2 regions of the Mesobacillus sp. genome follow, and region 2 is predicted to be linked to the other one. Evidence: riboswitches for the same ligand, from Rfam matches in the RefSeq annotation. Region 2 holds a riboswitch; the other holds the start of a gene.
What was found. Region 2 has a riboswitch for FMN ahead of AC3EBE_RS18985 (ECF transporter S component). Riboswitches for the same ligand answer to the same signal wherever they lie in the genome.
Positions count from the first base shown of each region.

Region 1: it holds a riboswitch for FMN, as region 2 does, so the genes downstream of both, ribD (bifunctional diaminohydroxyphosphoribosylaminopyrimidine deaminase/5-amino-6-(5-phosphoribosylamino)uracil reductase RibD) here and AC3EBE_RS18985 (ECF transporter S component) in region 2, are expected to answer to the same signal.

Region 1 covers NZ_JBYNSB010000066.1:9,697-18,984, reverse strand. Annotated here, with positions in the region: gene AC3EBE_RS24285 (peptidylprolyl isomerase) at 1-73, opposite strand, end outside; gene AC3EBE_RS24280 (S1C family serine protease) at 303-1,514, opposite strand; gene AC3EBE_RS24275 (hypothetical protein) at 1,827-2,006, opposite strand; gene AC3EBE_RS24270 (hypothetical protein) at 2,069-2,272, shown strand; gene AC3EBE_RS24265 (IS110 family RNA-guided transposase) at 2,727-3,839, opposite strand; gene ribH (6,7-dimethyl-8-ribityllumazine synthase) at 4,202-4,672, opposite strand; gene AC3EBE_RS24255 (bifunctional 3,4-dihydroxy-2-butanone-4-phosphate synthase/GTP cyclohydrolase II) at 4,693-5,886, opposite strand; gene ribE (riboflavin synthase) at 5,901-6,557, opposite strand; gene ribD (bifunctional diaminohydroxyphosphoribosylaminopyrimidine deaminase/5-amino-6-(5-phosphoribosylamino)uracil reductase RibD) at 6,559-7,653, opposite strand; FMN riboswitch at 7,817-7,962, opposite strand; gene AC3EBE_RS24240 (metal-sensitive transcriptional regulator) at 8,022-8,342, opposite strand; gene AC3EBE_RS24235 (hypothetical protein) at 8,472-8,675, opposite strand; gene dacB (D-alanyl-D-alanine carboxypeptidase/D-alanyl-D-alanine endopeptidase) at 8,805-9,288, shown strand, end outside.
Region 2 covers NZ_JBYNSB010000050.1:2,402-11,689, reverse strand. Annotated here, with positions in the region: gene AC3EBE_RS19030 (spore coat associated protein CotJA) at 1-38, shown strand, start outside; gene AC3EBE_RS19025 (spore coat protein CotJB) at 35-295, shown strand; gene AC3EBE_RS19020 (manganese catalase family protein) at 321-890, shown strand; gene AC3EBE_RS19015 (YpbF family protein) at 922-1,380, opposite strand; gene AC3EBE_RS19010 (LysM peptidoglycan-binding domain-containing protein) at 1,557-2,294, opposite strand; gene AC3EBE_RS19005 (CPBP family intramembrane glutamic endopeptidase) at 2,287-2,889, opposite strand; gene AC3EBE_RS19000 (RecQ family ATP-dependent DNA helicase) at 2,903-4,393, opposite strand; gene AC3EBE_RS18995 (YpbB family protein) at 4,384-5,445, opposite strand; gene AC3EBE_RS18990 (ferredoxin) at 5,784-6,032, shown strand; gene AC3EBE_RS18985 (ECF transporter S component) at 6,137-6,718, opposite strand; FMN riboswitch at 6,881-7,015, opposite strand; gene serA (phosphoglycerate dehydrogenase) at 7,316-8,890, shown strand.

The sequences.
Region 1 (9,288 bases), on a different contig from region 2:
TCATGATTACTGTTATTACAACCAGCGCAGCCGCTAAAATAATATAGTTTTTGTTAAGTGTTTTTTTAAGCACTTCTCCATCCTCCTCCTGTAAAAAAACTGTTGAACGGGGGAGGTCAACAGTTTTTTTTACGTCCAATTACTATTCCATTTCAAGCCTTTAAGCAGTTGCTGCTGTTGATTCCTATGGACAGAAAACAGCTGCCCTCATTGAGATAAACTCCAGAAGCACGATGGTCACTTAAACGAGGGCCCAACGCTTTTAATACCATCACCTCCTTCCATGGTGATCACCCCAAAAATTAATTCACAGCATTATCCGTCAGGGTTACCTTTACTGTCATTTGCTTTCCCTCACGATAGATTTTCAGTTTCACCTGATCGCCTGTTTTAAGCTCTGTATACATATATCTTCTTAGATCACTTGCTGCATCCACTTTTTCATCATTGATGCCAACGATGATATCCTGTTCCTTGATTCCTGCCCTGGCAGCTGCTGACTTTGGATCAAGATACGTAACCATCGTTCCTCCATCTACCTCATCTGGCAGGCTTTCGAGGTACATTTGAGGAATTTGCGACAAGTCCGCAAGACTGACACCAAGATAAGGGCGGTCAACCTTTCCTTTTTCGATCAGCTGGTTGACAATCGGGACAACATCCTTGCTCGGAATGGCGAAACCCAATCCTTCCACACCATTTTGGGAGATTTTAAGACTGTTGATTCCAATTACCTTTCCTTCTGTATTGATCAATGCCCCGCCGCTGTTTCCGGGATTGATGGCAGCATCTGTCTGGATGACATTCATTTCCCACTCACCGGCTGAAGTTGGCACAGAAATCGAACGGTCTACCGCACTGACAATTCCCTGTGTGACAGTCCGTGACAGATCCAATCCAAGCGGGTTTCCGATCGCCAGTACTTCATCACCTGGACGAAGGACAGTGGAATCGCCGAATTCAATGATGTCTGTTACCTTGTCAGCTTCAATCTTGATGACGGCCAGATCGGTCAGTGCATCGGCACCAACAACCTGTGCCTCCGTTTTTTCACCGTTATACAGTGATACTTCAACATTCGAAGCGCCTTCAATTACATGGTTATTCGTTACGATATAGGCACTGCTTCCAGATTTTTTAAAAATGACACCCGACCCTGTTCCGCTTTCAACACTTCCCTGCTGTTGAGAAAAAGGGTTGTTTTGCTTCTGGATATTGGTGATGCCGACAATTGACTTGGATGATTTTTCAATGATGTCCGCAATAGTTGATGTCCCCTTAGCTGATGTCTGCGTTGTTACAATATCAGATGTGCGATCAGCAGACTGTACAGCATGGTTCGCTGGCGCCTGTGCTTTATTGCCAAAATCAAAATCTGTATAATTGACTGCCGCCAGTGTTACAGCAGAACCGATGACCCCGGCAGACACAGTAGACATAAAGCTTTTCCATTTGCTTGGCCTTTTTACAGGTTTCTCTTCCTGATAGCGGAATTGCTGGTCAAATTCATTCATATATATTCCTCCTTGAATGCTTCATCCTGTTAACTTGTTTTCATCTTATCCAGAAAATATGAACAAATTATTAACAAACTGAGGCAAGGAGTTTAAATTAAACGGAAGAATTATGGAATTTTGATCTTAAATAAAAACAGCGGACTGGGAAGAACAACTTGTTCTTTCCAGTCCGCCAATAGGGAGGATAATCATGATATGAAATTGGGGAATTCGGAGCGGTTACGGCAAACAGGGGGAAAATATATTAAAAATAAATTCATAGTAGTTCCATGAAAAGGTTGATGCATAATGGTTCAGAAACGGAAATTTTTACAGCTCAGTCCCTTTTCCTTCAACAGTCTGGAATTGCTTTTTAAAAACCGAGTGCTTATTGCCCAATTTATTGATAACGATGTAGGTTGTCTCCAGTTCTCTTTCAACCTCGTATTCATCACCTACATTGAATTCCAATTCGATTCCTTCATTATTGGTGCAAATGACTTTTTGCATACTGTGATGACTCCTTTGTCATTTTTTTCTATATAATATTATTCGCTTCAAGGGGTTTTTTTATGTCTATCTTTAAGAAAGAAAAAGCCGCAGACAAACTCGATGAAAATCGTGTTTGTTTACAGTCTTTTTGGGCTGGTGCCCTGAATGGGGCTGTTGATTTCCGTTCCAGGCGCTTCGCTTTCCGCGGGGCCGGCGCTGAGCCTCCTGATATGAACGAAACGGTCAAGTTCCTCACTACAGTACCCGTTTGGTTTTGTTTTTAGGCACCTTTAAGAAGAGAAGCTATTTAAGCTTCTTTGCCTGGTTAGATATTCAGCCATCATCTGGCTAGATTCTCTCCTTCTTTAGCTTACGGACCAATCCTCATCTCATTGAATGGCTGTCAAGTGCTTTCCTTGACTGCCATTCAATGAGATGAGACGCTCTTCAAAGCTAAAGATGGGGTGTTCCTTTCTTCCTTTATGACTTGGAATAGAACGTAAGAACACGGCACGAAGGCAAAAATCTCAACTGCGGTTAGCACTCTGAAATCCGTGGGTTATCACACATTATCTTTCCGTATGAAGGACAAATCCACTAACTCGTGACGTGCGTTAATCTTTTTTAAGATATAGCACAGAGGAGGCACGTGGGGTTTTCCTTCCCGGTTTTACTCTTTGCCTTCGAGCCCTATTCTCATTTCCTATTTAGTACTTCTGCCGATACGGTTCCTAATTTTTAAGCTTTAGGGACATCTTCTACTTCTTGCATTACTGCCCAAATAAAACCTGCCAATTCTCTCGCTACTGCTGTAACGGCTTTTCCGCTTTGCTTTCCTCTGGATAATAAACGGTAATACTTTTTGTGTAACCGGTTCTGTGCTTTCCATGAGATGGCCTGAATCGTTGGGGACTGACCATTTTGACGTCTTTGTAGTTCTCCTTTCACAGCGGGTTTGTATCGATAACTCCAAGCAGCCTCTACCAATAAACGCCTTACGTGGCGATTTCCCGTTTTGGTTATTTGCCCTTGCCACCTGCTTTCACCACTAGAATGCTCGCTTGGGATCAACCCTATATAAGCCATGAATTTTTTAGGAGTAGAAAAACGTTTAAAAGAACCGATTTCTGCCACAATACTTGTCGCCGTAATTAAAGCTATGCCTCTTAAGGATTGTAGTGCTTGAATCTTCTCGGCGTGAACACCTTCACTTGCCACAGCCTTAATCTCTTCTTCTAACCTCAGAATGCGTTGCGCTAGCTCCTTGAGCTGGTGATAGTATTCCTGGAAGGTGACCTGTGAAGAAGAATTCTCAAATTTCAACGTGTCCAGCCACATGTAATATTTATGTGTCCATTTGTTTACTCCAGCAGGAGGTTTGATATCATTGCGAAGTAAAAACTTACTTAATCTATGTTTTCCTCTCAGTTCGTCTTCCTTGGCATCTTCTCGGCATCTAACAAGATCCCGCAGTGCCTCGTCTTCTGGAGTTGGTACATAAATAGATGTTAATTCGCCAGCCCGATATAATTGAGCTAAACGAACGGAGTCCCTGCGATCGGTTTTAATCCGTTCTCCGGGTCTTTTAGGAATAAGAGATGGGGCAATCACCGAACAATGAATACCCAGGGTGATAAATAGCCTGTACAAGGGATAACCTGTTGGACCTGCTTCATAACACACACGCAGTGATTCAGGACTACCTAACTTCTTCATTAATTTTTTCACTGCTTCCGGGGTATGAGGAATCATTCCCCAATATCTTGGTTCTTCTCGACCTTCTTCTGCAATAGCGACGGCAATTTTTTCTTTTGATACGTCTAAACCTACGTATTTTATGGTATCCTTCATAATGACTAGCTCCTTCCGTAATGTAGCTCTGATTTGGGTATGTTTTCTTTCCAGTAAACATTCTAACCAGATTAACCTACGAATTTACGAGTAAGGAGCTAGTTTCGTTCATAATAACTCGTCGCCGCTGGCGCCTGCGGGGTCTCACCTGTCCGTCTGATCCCGCAGGAGTCTACGCGCCTTCCACTCCAATCAACATGACTTCTTATCTTAGTCTGGTAGTATCCAAATGTATAATTTAAATTTTTAATCTATGCAAGCGAAAGGTACGATATTCACGAAAAAGGGTTTGGAATGTCATATTCCAAACCCTTCCTGTCTATAAACTTACAGATTTGCTGCAGCTTTTTCCGTTAAGCCTCTTACATCTCAATATTTTTCACTAAATTGGCCATCTCGATCGCTGACGTAGCAGCATCCCAGCCCTTATTTCCTGCTTTTGTGCCAGCACGCTCGATTGCCTGTTCGATTGTGTCTGTCGTCAGCACACCGAAAATGACCGGAATTCCTGTATTCAAGGCAGTTGAAGAAACACCCTTGGCCGCTTCATTGCATACATAGTCAAAGTGTGGAGTAGATCCGCGGATAACTGTACCTAATGTAATGACCGCATCGTATTTGCCGCTCTTCGCAAGTTTTTGTGCGATTAATGGGATTTCAAACGCTCCTGGTACCCATGCTACATCCACGCTGCTTTCTTCCACTCCATGTCTCTTGAGGGCGTCGAGTGCGCCTCCGAGTAATTTGCTTGTAATAAATTCGTTGAATCGGCCAACTACGATTCCAATTTTCAGACCTGTGCCAACTAAATTGCCTTCGAATGTTTTGTTCATGATTTATCTTCCTCTCAATTTTAAAATTTAAGTAAGTGCCCTAGCTTGCTGTGCTTTGTTTTTAAATAGTTTTCATTTTCCTCTTTGGCTTCCATCTGGATTGGCACCCTGTCGACTACCTCGAGGCCATATCCTTTTAAGCCTTTAATTTTTCTAGGATTATTGGTGAGCAGTTTCATCTGCTTTATGCCAAGGTCCTTCAGGATTTGGGCACCGATTCCGTACTCTCTCAAATCTGCACCAAAGCCAAGCTTTTCGTTTGCTTCGACAGTATCATAGCCTTCCTCCTGGAGTTTATAGGCTCTCAGTTTGTTCATAAGGCCTATTCCTCTGCCTTCCTGGCGCATGTAAAGCAGGACGCCTCTGCCCTCTTTATTGATCTGGCTCAGGGCAGCGTGGAGCTGCGGACCGCAGTCACATCGGAAGGAACCAAAGACATCGCCTGTCAAGCATTCGGAATGGACCCTTACAAGCACTGGCTCATCAGGATTGATTTCACCTTTTACCAGAGCAATATGCTCTTTATCATCGACAACATTTGAATAGCCTACTGCTCTGAATATTCCAAACTCAGTTGGGAGATTAATCTCTACCTCCCTTTTGACAAGCTTGTCCTTCCGATTCCGGTATTGAATCAAATCCTTAATCGTGATCATCTTCAACTCAAATTGGTCGGCAATTTCGCGCAGCTGGGGCACGCGCGCCATGGACCCGTCTTCATTCATGATTTCACAAATGACTCCTGCCGGTTTCGCGCCGCTCATTTTCGCGAGATCCACCGCAGCTTCCGTATGGCCCGCCCTCCTTAGTACGCCTCCACTCTTGGCTACTAGTGGGAAAACATGCCCCGGCCTTTTAAAATCGGCTGCCTTTGATTCAGGATCTAGCATGCTTAAAACCGTTGCTGACCTTTCGTACGCAGAAATGCCTGTCGTCGAAAATTTGTGGTCAATGCTCACTGTGAATGCTGTTCCGTGGGGATCAGTATTGCGTGAAACCATCGGCATCAAATCAAGCTTTTCCGCTAACTCCTTCTCGACAGGCACACATATAAGCCCTCTGCCATGAGTTGCCATGAAATTGATGACTTCAGGTGTGGCTTTTTCTGCCAAAGCAATGAAGTCACCCTCATTTTCTCTGTCCTCATCGTCACACACAATAACGACCTTACCCTGCATAAGCTCATATATCGCTTCTTCAATTGGATCGAACATTTCCTTCAACCTCCTTACATAAATCCATTTTCCTCTAAAAATTGAGCCGTTATATTGCTGCCCCTTTTAGGGGATGCAGAATTTTGCTGGTTTAAAAAGTGGCCTACATATTTACCAATCATGTCGCATTCGATATTCACGATGTCGCCCGTCCCTTTATGTCCCAGAACAGTTTCCGAAAGAGTATGGGGAATGAGCGATAATGTAAAACTATTTTCCGAAACCCCGAAAACAGTCAGGCTTGTTCCATCTACAGCAACGGAGCCTTTCAAAATAATGAATTTAATCATTTCAGCATCTGCTTCGATTTCATAGTAAACAGCATTTTCAAATTGCTTTTTTCCTATTATGGTTCCTACCCCATCGACATGGCCGGCAACAAAATGGCCCCCGAATCGGCCGCCAGCAGCCATCGCCCTTTCAAGGTTCACTTTTGATCCTCTTCGGATCGATTTTAAGCTGGTGGCTTTTACAGTTTCCGGCATCACATCAACGGTAAATTGACTTTTAGAAAAAGAAGTGACCGTAAGGCATACCCCGTTTACAGCGATACTGTCTCCGAGATGGACATCTGTTAAAACCTTCTTGGCCTCTATGGTAAGGACAGATGATTCACCCGTGTGCTGTATATTTGCCACGGAGCCAATTTCTTCAATGATTCCTGTGAACATATTAACCTCCTTCCTGGACAGGCTCTGCGATGATTCTTATATCTTGTCCAATTTTCGTAACTTCTTTTATATCCAGAGACACAGCTTCGGCGAGATGCAGGAAGCCTTCTCCTCCAAATGATGCTGGTGCCATTTTTCCTCCAATGAGTTTTGGAGCAATATACGTAATGATCTGCTGAAAAGCCCGCTCCTTTAAAAAGCTGCCATGGACCTCGGCGCCGCCTTCAACATAGACGGAAGTGATACCTCGTTCGCCTAATTTTTTAAGCAGGTCTGGAATCACTATTTGAGATGTGGAAAGCTTGATCACTTCAATTCCTTTATCACTGAATTGTGTTACTCGGGCAGGATCAGCCTCAGCTCCTGTAAAGATAATCGTTGCTGCTTTTTGATCATTTACCACTGCAGATTCCAAGGGGGTACGAAGGGTAGTGTCCAGAATGACGCGGACTGGGTTCTTTCCCCCTCCTTCAAGTCTGGTGGTCAGGCTGGGGTTATCCTTGATGACGGTATTCACACCTACCAAAATCGCGTCATGCCGATGGCGGAACTGATGGACATCCTCCCGTGACTCTTCACTCGTGATCCATTTGCTTTCCCCGCTTGCAGTGGCTGTTTTTCCATCCATGGTGATAGCTGTTTTCAGCGTTACAAAAGGCAGACCGCTGCTTATGTAATGAAAAAATACTTTATTAAGCGACAGGGCCTCCTCTTCCATCAAGCCCACTTCCACCTCAATGCCGGCTTCCCTCATCCTTGCTATTCCTTTTCCGCCAACCAGCGGATTGGGGTCTACCGACGCGACAAAAACCTTCTTAATGCCAGATTCTACGACTAAATTGGAACAAGGCGGCGTCTTTCCAAAGTGGCTGCATGGCTCAAGCGTTACATAAAGGGTTGCCCCGCTTGCTTTCTCGCCTGCCATCGAGATTGCGTGTACCTCAGCATGTGCCTCCCCGGCCTTTAAATGAGCCCCCATCCCAATAATTTGATTGTCTTTTACCAGAACAGCTCCCACATGGGGATTGGGAGACGTTTGGCCAGTGGCAGCCTTGGCCAGATTAATGGCCAGATTCATATAATCCCTGTCGTTCATCAAGTTCCCTCCTAACTTTGTTGATTTCAAATAAAACTTGGCTGAAAATCCTTCAATAAAAAAAGGACCCCAAAGCATCGAAATGTTCGGGGTCCTAAAAAAGGCTATACTTAAGCAGAGGAGTAAAAATGGGCATACTTGCCCCTTGTTTTTAATCCTCGTTTTTTTCCTTCTCCCATCCAGACTGTAACTGTCGGCCCTGGAGTTTCACCAGATCCACCGTTTAACAAATGTTAACCGGGTCACGGACTAAGAAGCACAAGCTTCATCACCGCCGGTTGGGAATTTCACCCGACCCCGAAGGAAATATTCAATTAATGACTCATTATACAGAATAAATAATCAGAATACGAGCAAAGCGCATCTGCCTATTTTTTCATCAGCTTTTCAATCGTTGTCAGCAATTCATCCACGACTTCATTATCGCCTTCCTGGATACGCTCGACGATGCACGATTTCATATGCCCTTCCAAAAGCAGTTTGGCTACGCTATTCAAGGCTGCCTGGGTTGCGGATATTTGAGTGATGACATCATCACAATACGTATCTCTTTCAATAAGGCCCTTTATGCCGCGGATTTGGCCTTCAATCCGATTCAGTCTGGTTACGAGATTCTTTTTTGTTTTTTCGGAGTGATGGCTTTTCCTATGTGAGGAACAACAGCTGTCCTCGCACTCCGCCGGGTCCATTCCTGTTTCGAGGATATCCAATTAAAAACCCCCTTTTTTCTTTTATCTTAATACTATCATACCCCTATGGAGTACTTCTCATAAAACCCATCATGCTATAAAAAAAATAAAGACACCCCGACAGGAGTGTCATGTAATCTGGCTTTTTTCATGTTCAGGATGGGAGGTCTGCATCAGTTCTCTCAGTATGCCGGCAGCAAACAGACATCCAAATAATAGGGCCAGGGTGCCGAATAGCGGATCGGCTATCTTTGAAAAAATCAGCTGGACATAGAAGTAAAATCCTGTTCCGATGGCTACAATGAGTAAAGCATTCCACATGAATCGGTTCATCTATTTCCCTCCTAAACATTCTATTAATGTAAAGATTATCATAGACTTTACTAGTTGTTTATTGGGAAAATCCATGTCGAAATTCATCCAATCGTGAAAGGTAGGATCCAAATTTTGCAGAATAAAAGCATGCTCTTTATCATTTTTTCATTGGCCTTATTGCTTGCCGCCTTCCCCTTCCTTCAGCCTGAGGAGCCGCCCGCACAGGCCGTCGAGCCAAAACGTCAGCTGGATATGGCCAGTGAAATAAACAATCTGATCCAAAGCACACCTGAACTAAAAGGTTCATTGGCAGGGATCAGTGTCCGATCGGCTGAAACTGGCGAACTCTTGTATGATCATATGGGAAGCACGCGGCTCCAGCCAGCATCGGTAATGAAGCTGTTCACAGCTGCTTCGGCACTCTCGGTTTTGGGAGAGAATTATACTTTTACAACAGAGCTATTGACGGATGGAAAAATAAAAAACGATACACTGCATGGCAATTTATTTTTAAAGGGAAAGGGCGACCCCACCCTCATCCAGGCAGATTTCGATGAATTTGCAACACAATTAAAAGCGATGGGAATCAGCAAAATCAAAGGGAATTTAATTGCCGATGATACTTGGTTTG
Region 2 (9,288 bases):
CCCCTTATGAAGCTCCCAGGGAGGTCGATCCTTCATGAAGCAGCTTCCGCAGGAATTCTACACCACGATGGAGCAATTGCAAGCAGTCGATTTTGTCCTCGTTGAACTAACGTTGTATCTGGATACCCATCCAGACGATTATGAAGCGATCAATCAGTTCAACCAATTTGCCAAGGAAAGAAAACGGCTGAAGAAAATCATTGAAAGCAATTATGGACCTTTAATGCAATACGGGAATAGCTATTCAGGCTACCCATGGAATTGGAACGACGGCCCGTGGCCATGGCAGCTTTAATTGAGTAAAGGAGGGGGGAAGCAAGATGTGGGTTTACGAGAAAAAATTGCAGTATCCGGTCAAGGTCAGTACCTGTAACCCCATGCTGGCAAAATTTCTGGTAGAACAATATGGCGGAGCAGACGGGGAACTTGCTGCAGCTTTGCGCTACTTGAACCAGCGCTACACTATACCGGATAAAGTAATTGGTTTATTAACGGATATCGGCACAGAAGAATTTGCTCATCTTGAGATGATTGCTACAATGATCTATAAACTCACAAAAGACGCAACACCTGAACAAATGAAGCAGGCTGGACTTGATGCACATTATGCAAATCATGACAGCGCCCTTTTCTATCATAATGCTGCAGGAGTACCTTGGACGGCATCCTATATCCAGGCAAAAGGAGATCCAATTGCCGACTTATACGAGGATATTGCAGCTGAAGAAAAAGCCAGGGCGACTTACCAGTGGATTATCAATATGAGTGACGATCCAGATCTGAATGATGGTTTGCGCTATCTTCGTGAGCGCGAGATCATCCACTCCCAGCGATTCAGGGAAGCGGTGGAAATCCTGAAGGATGAACAAGGCAAAAAGCGTATATTTTAGCAGCTAAGAAGCATCCCCACCTGGATGCTTCTTATTTGTTCTCATGGTAAAGGTTAATATCATATTTCTTTTTCATCATTTCAAAGACAATATGACGGTTTTTCCATTCCTCTTCCTTCTTCCATAAATCCTTGCTCCTGTCAACAATTTCACAGCGAAGGGCCTGATACTCTTTCTCTGCCTTTTCTCGCTTCTCCTTTAATAAGATCATCAGGCCATAGGTACCCACCGTCAGGATCAGAAAGTACAGATTAGCTGAATTCTGCACATAAACTGAAAATATTTCTGCAAATGAATAAGAATACGGCTTCAGTACTGTTAAATATAGATAATAAAAATATAAGGAAATCAGCCCGATCGTTGCCCAAATAGACCAAATATGCCTGGACTTGAAACGGTCGAATTTTCTTTTCCGTTCTATTAAGTTATTTAACATTTTTTTTGTAGCCTGATCTGTTTTTTCATCAAGATTCATAATTTCGGGAACCATCAGATTACCTCCCTCCAAGGTTGGATCTAACCGATTTGGCCAAGCCTACATTAAATTTATGAGTCTGTCCGAATGGATATGATAGAAGCGGCAATCTTTAACCGTGAAAATTTTCTTGCTTATTAAAGTCGTGAATCCCGGTCCATTCCGCTAAAAAAGAAAAAACCAGCCGGCAATTATCGGCTGGTTTTTAATGGGATCTTCAGAACTTGTCCCGCCTTTATTTCATTTCCCTGGATATTATTCGCGCTTTTAATTAACGGAATGCCATCCTGTGATTTATAGTATTTCATCGCCACCCTGAACAGTGTTTCATTTGGCTGGACTGTATGATAAACAATTTTCTCCGCAGCGCCCTCATTGATACCAGTAGAGACAGCAGCAGAATCTGTAGCTTCCACTACGGTTTCATTGGCGGTCGTTTCTTCTGGCCCTGTAACAGAGGCAGAGTTTTTTTGCTTGTCTTCAGGATCAGTGCTTGAGGAATTCTTATCATTCCCTGCCTCTGGTGCAGGAGCAGCCACTGCTACATCTATGTCAGCCTCGTCGGCAACCTCTTCAATAGCTGGTGCGTCCTCATCCTCAGAGCTATCATTCCCGACTTTGTTTCCGCCTCCATCTTCCACATCAATCAATTCTACACCTGCACGATCAGCAGAAATGTCAAGAGGCCCTTTCCCCCCCTCCAGGTAGGAAGTGATACTGAAAAAAATGATTGGCAGCAAAATGAAAAACAGCGCCATAAGCCGGATAACCGGATATTTCACTTTTACTTTAGTCTTTTTTTGTTTTTGCCTGTGTATTTCACTTCTGGGCGGAAGTGCTTCTCTTTTTTCCACAGCATTCTCAGTTTTTCGCTCAACCCTTTTCCTCAGGCGTTCAGCCTGATCCCTTATAGGTTTTTCTTTATTCAACGTCAGTACCCCCATTTGCTGCTTTAACCCTGAATTTGATTGACAGCCCAAGTAAAAAATCGATTAAAAAATGCATGATGATTGTGACAAGCAAATTATTTGTCTGCAAATAAATGAATCCTATCAAAAAACTCAGTAAAATAATATTGGTAAATAGGAACCAATTAAACAGATAACGATAGTGGACCAAGGCAAATATGACACTGGTAACAATCAAACCTGCATGCGTTTGTATAACCCCGCGAAACAGGATTTCCTCGCTTACCGCAACCACTGCAGCAATCAGGGCAATCTGCCAGACGGCCTTATTCCTGAAAACTCGTACATTCAGGCCGCCATCATCATAATAGGATGGAGGAAGAACCTTCATGAGCAGCAAGTCTATTGCTACGACTGCAATGCCTGCAGCAGCTCCTACCGTTAGGATTTTACGATCATTCCAGATAAATATTTTTGTAAATTCATCCAGACTATCAAACAATATCATACCTAAAACAGCTGAAATCGTTAATAGTAAAATTTGAGTAGCAAATAAATGAAAAAGCAGTTCTTTTTCAGTAAGTGAAGCTACAGTTTCTTTATATTGATCCTTCATTTTATCCGCTCACTTATTTTAATAATAGAATGGAGGCAAGCTCCTTTTTCCAGTCATATATCCCGGCTCCAGCTTCTTTTAAATCTTCCGTACTTTTAAAGTCACGCAGCTCGAGACCGCATATACTGCAGCAATTTTTTGGATTACCAACCTTTTCCTCATTGAAGGCAGTCAGGATCGCTGTTCTTTTGCATTCTTTAATATGAATCCAGTCGAGCATGCTGATGATTTTCTTGCTTTTCACCTGTAAGCGGTCAGCTGCCAAATTCTTGAATAATGTTTTATCCTTATCATAATCAATAACCTTCAGGCTTGAAAGAAAATCTTCTGCAATTCTCCATTGAATTTCCGTAAATCCGCAAAAACCGATCAATTCCTCCATATACTGCTGGAGCGTTTGGTATCCAATATTCCTGTCCCCCAGAAAAGTAAACAACCTGTCTATTTGTATCGGATCGGGCAATTCCGCTTCTGCCAGCTGAAATGCCAGCTGCTCATCTCCTGGTGAATACAAAAGTATCGCAATTGAAGGTAAACCATCTCTCGCGGCCCTGCCGATTTCCTGAAGATAAGATTCAATCTGCATGGGCATATGGAAGTGGATAACAAACCTGACATTATCCTTATTGATTCCCATCCCAAAGGCACTCGTTGCACATACAATATCCAATTGACCATGGATGAATTGCTGCTGAATCAGGATCCTGCTTTCTGAATCGAGCCCGCCATGGTATGCCATTACTCTGCTGATTCCGTGCTCCCTCATATAGGCAGCCGTTTGTTCAGCCATCTTCTTACTTGAAAAATAAATGATACCGGGCCCCTTTAAAAATCGGGCTAATTCTATTGTTCGCTCAATTTTTTCCTGGAAAGAGTCTATATACTCTACAGACAATGAAATTGATGGCCTGTCCACAGAATATACGATTTCCTCCAACTCTTTTAGCATGAGCTTTTCCGCTATATCCAAGCGCACTTCTTCTGTAGCTGTCGCAGTAAGAGCCAGTGTCAGTGGTTCCCCTAATTCTTTGCGGAGCAGTCCGAGCCTTAAATATTCAGGCCGGAAATCATACCCCCATTGCGAAATGCAATGAGCTTCGTCGACAACGAAGAGGGAGAGATTGATTTCTTTCAACCGCCTCAACACATTGTCCAATGCCAGCATCTCAGGAGATATGAATATGAACTTATAGGAATTGAGCCGCTCCAGGGCCCTTGCTTTTTGGGGAGGGGAAAGAAATGAATTTAATGCTATCACTCTTTTTTCACCCATGGCCATCATCTGCTCGACCTGGTCCTGCATTAATGAAAGCAAGGGAGAGACAATTAATACCTGCCCATCCAATAAATAGCCAGGAAGCTGATAGCATAATGATTTCCCTGTTCCTGTGGGCAGCATGGCCAAAGTATGTTTTTTTTCCAGAATCGACTCGATGGCTTCCTTCTGTCCAGGCCGGAATTCATTAAATTGAAAATATGTCTGTAACTGGTCCCTTAAGTCCATTTATCATCACCGCTTCTTGCAAGAACAAGCCGTATTTCAAAGTATGAAGCATCCTGTACTTGTTCCCGGATTTGTTTCAATCTTTTGGACGAAATCTCCTTCATCGCTTCAATGATGCGCTGTTGCTTCTCAGGCGATACATACGCATCAATATTAAAGTCCTTGATAGAAAGTACAATTTCTACAATATGATCTTCGACCGTACTTTCCTTCAGGTTCCTCGCTGCTGATATATATTCTATTGTATATCCCTTTTCAAGGAGTCTGTAGGTTCTTTCCGTTGATTGGGTCAGCGGAACCTCCTGGTCAGGCTTTTTAATCAGACCTGACAGCAAAGGATAACGCCATGTTTCAGCCGTAATTCTCTCCAATACGGCATGAATTGCAGTTAAAAATTCAAAATGATAGCGAGCTGGATCCAATCCAGTCCTCTCTGCTGCCTGCACGTGGGTCAACCCAATTTTTTTATAGCCAGATAGCCTGATGACCAATAGCTCCGGATTGATTCCCGGAGCGTCCAAAGCTTCAGCTAATTCAGCAAACAATTTCTCGGCCAGCTGAAAACGATCAGTTTCCTGTTGGCCAATATATTGCTTCACCCAAGCAAGGAGCTCCTTTTTATTGCGGACGGGAATAAAATGGCGTTCTTTATGGATTAAGTTCGAGCTTACCTGAATGAGCAATGTTAGTCTTCCCCAGAATAAATCGGTCACTTGATGGTACTTCCACCCCTTAAGGCCAGCCGGCAGAGGTTCTGCAGCGATTTTTTCCATTAAAGCTTCTTTCCCTTTTTCGGTCAAGACTACTTTAGTCTCATTCACTTCTACTGCCATACCCCTTTTAATCAGGGCCCCAACAATTGTTTCAAGCTGGCTTCTTGTAATGGCAGGATAGGAATAGAAATAAGGGGTAAGCTTGTATAGATGAGCATCCTGTATGGTTTGAGATGATCTTTTTCCCTGCAGCAAATGGAATATTGCATAAACAGTCCGTTCACCGTTTAATTTATTGAGAAGGTGCATTATGATTGCATCCAAGTATGTAATTTCCATAATCTCACCCTAACGGAATATAGTTTTATATTTGAAACACGTTTCCAAATTGCAGAAAAGTTCTCTTCCTGCGTTAGACAGGTTTCATTCCAAACATTAATTCCCTCATAATTTCTTATTGCAGGAAAATTTTATAAGTCTATTTTAACATGGAAACCCATTAGTAAACGTATTATTTTAAGCATCAAAACGACTCAACCCCTTATGTGATAAGCATTCTCAATACTTTTTTTATTGAAATGTTGACGAGACAGTTTTACAATAGGATTGAGGAATACGTTTTCACCTATTTTAGGAAGACGACATACTATCGTTAAACATTTGGGAGGAATTAGATCATGGCTAAGTACACGATTGTTGACAAAGAAACTTGTATTGCATGTGGAGCTTGCGGTGCGGCTGCTCCAGATATTTATGACTACGATGATGAAGGCATTGCATTTGTAACACTTGACGAAAACGAAGGTATCGTTGAGATTCCTGATGTATTGATCGATGATATGATGGACGCTTTCGAAGGCTGCCCAACTGATTCCATTAAAGTTGCAGATGAGCCATTTAACGGAGACGCAACTAAGTTCGAATAATCACTACATAATTCCCGCCTTAGGGCGGGAATTTTTTATTTTTATAAATAAGAAAAGCAACGGTGCAGGCCGTTGCTTTGTTTTATCTATATAATAAGTTCATTTTACGCACTTTTAAAAGATTGCTGTCTTTCAATCCATGTTTTCATTCTTGTGAAGATCAGCATGAATACAACGGAAACTAATATGCCTTTTACAAAATTGAAAGGCAGAATACCAGCTACAATCATCTGTCTGGCTTCAGGACCTGACATTGCCGGCATATTCAGGAATAAAGTGTATGCTGGCAGAAATACGTAGTAGTTAAGAACGCTCATGAGAATTGCCATGCTTGCTGTTCCTGCTACAAGTGCAAAGGTCATTCCCTTTGCAGACTTAAGTCTTTGATAAATATAGTAGGTCGGAAGAATGAATAGAACACCGGCAACAAAGTTGGCCGCATGCCCAACAGGGATCCCTGTTTCGCTGCCTGTCATAAAATAATCAAGCATGTTCTTTAGAAGTTCTACTAAGATACCGGCTGCCGGCCCAAAGATCAACGCAGCAATCAATGCAGGCAGATCGCTGAAATCAACCATTAGAAACTTTGGAAACGGCGGAAGCGGAAAATTCAGCAGCATCAATACATAAGAAATACTGCTTAACATCCCGATTGAAACTAACGCTTTTACATTATATCTTTTCATAATCCTCTCTCCTTATCGAGATCCATCTCACATAAAGAAGAAAGATTCAGCATTCACATCGCCAAGACAAATAAAACCCTCAAGTTCGAATACTTGAGGGAGAATTTGTGAAAGCATGCTTAATAAACATTCAAAACCTGCATTTTTGAATGTATGCAGAACCTCCATCTTCTCCCATCCAGACTATACTGTCGGCTTTGGAATCGCACCAAATCCTGCCCTAAAAAAGGCTCGCGGGCTTAGAGAATTGCTCTCATTACCGCCGATCGGGAATTTCACCCTGCCCCGAAGATAGACCATATTAAATTTTTACCTCTTCATTATACTGAAAAAAAGAATTTTTGTGAAGCTGTTTGCTTGTGACAGATTTCTGACAGCCACAATCTCTATCCTATTCTTAATAAATCCTGAATATGCTGAAGATATACAGAAAAACCCGAAGCTTTCACCACCTCATATCCGAACTTTATCAATCAATCTGACACTCCAAAAGGAAGCGTTTTCATTTAAAAGTGAACATTTTAGTGATTTGACAAAAGATTATTCGTTTTGTAAAATAGTCAGAAAATTGCACTATATTTAGGGAGTGAATGGGACATGATTCGGATATTAGTGGCTGATTCAATCAAAGAGGAAGGTCTCCAGCCTTTACTTACAATGGAGAATGCTCAAGTATTATTGGACAATGTTGATTCTGGGGACATTGATTTGGAGAAAATTGATGCCCTGCTCGTCAGAAGTGCTACAAAGGTTAACAGCGAATTGTTAGAGAGAATGCCTTCTTTAAAAATTGTTGGCAGAGCAGGAGTAGGTGTGGATAACATTGATATTGCTGAAGCGACTAAACGAGGCATTGTGGTCGTAAACGCACCTGACGGGAATACGATTTCCACCGCGGAGCATACCTTTGCTATGATGGCCTCATTAATGCGAAACATACCTCAGGCCCATTCCACCGTAAAAAATGGAGAATGGAAGAGAAATCAATATATCGGCAATGAATTAAATGGCAAGACATTAGGTATTATCGGCATGGGAAGGATAGGTACCGAACTAGCCAAGCGAGCAAAAGCTTTTGGGATGTATGTTAAAGTTTTCGACCCATTCCTGACACGAGAGCGGGCCGATGTCCTGGGGGTGCAGCTATCCACATTTGAAGATCTGCTTCCTGTGGCAGATATAATCTCTGTCCATACTCCTTTAACCAAAGAAACGAGAGGGCTGCTAAACGAAAAGACATTGGGCTATACGAAACAAGGCGTATATCTGCTTAATTGTGCACGAGGCGGAATCATTGACGAGATTGCGCTTGCACACTTTATTGAAAAAGGCCATGTAGCTGGAGCCGCACTGGACGTATTCGAAATCGAGCCGCCGGGCGAACATCCTTTACTAAAGCTTGATTCTGTCATTGTCACCCCCCATCTTGGAGCATCGACAAAAGAAGCGCAATTGAACGTCGCTACCCAAGTAGCAAGAGAAATCAAGACCTTTTTCGAGAACAAGCCTGTAGCCAATTCTATTAACCTTCCCGCTATGTCCAAAGAGATTTATGAAAAAATCCAGCCTTTCCATCAGTTAGCAAGGGTAATGGGAAAAATAGTATCTGAATGCCATAATAGGGCAATCAATGAGCTGACTGTTACATATTCTGGCACTGCAGCTGAGCTGGAAACCTCCTTCCTGACAAAAGCCCTCTTATCTGGTTTCTTTGAGAACCGTATTGATGTAACGGTTAATGAGGTGAATGCCATCCATATAGCGAAAGAACGCGGAATTATGATTGGGGAAAAAATTACGGGTAACTCTTTTGGTTATGCCAATACGCTAACCGTAACGGCCCGTGGGGATGGGGATACCTTTACGGCTAGAGGGACATATATAGAACACTACGGACCAAGGATCGTAAATCTGGATGGTTTCAATATTGATTTCCATCCCTCAGGAAACCTGCTGTATATCCAGCATATGGACCGTCCTGGAGTGATCGGCCATGTTGGAAAGATACTTGGTGACCATAATGTCAATATCGCGACCATGCAGGTTGGCAGGAAAGAAGCTGGCGGTGAGGCAATCATGGTGCTTTCTTTCGACAAGCCGCTTGAGGAGGATATGATCCAGAAGGTTAAATCATTAAAGGATATCGTTTCAATCAGCAGTATCATCCTTTAAGATAAGGATCCTATGCATACGTCTTAGCTATCACATGGATGTATATCCCAAATAAAGCCGGGCTCTTTTGCTACGGTTTCAGTTACCTGTCACAAAATTTTAATTAGCAAAGCAAATAGACCATCAATTTGCAATGGAAAATGATGGTCTATTTTTATTGATATACAGGCATTTATACTAATGAAGTATATTTCTTAGTTTTAGAATTTGTATATAAACTTGCAGAGACTACATTTTAACCGGCAATTTTGCTAACAGAAATAATTTTGGGAATGAAAAAATCGCTTAACAATAGCGTTAAGCAATCTTAATGTATGATTAAAATCCATCTTTAACTTAGCACCCTTATGTTTAAGTACATTCGTTCACAAAATTAGAGATATAACTGGAATGCTAGC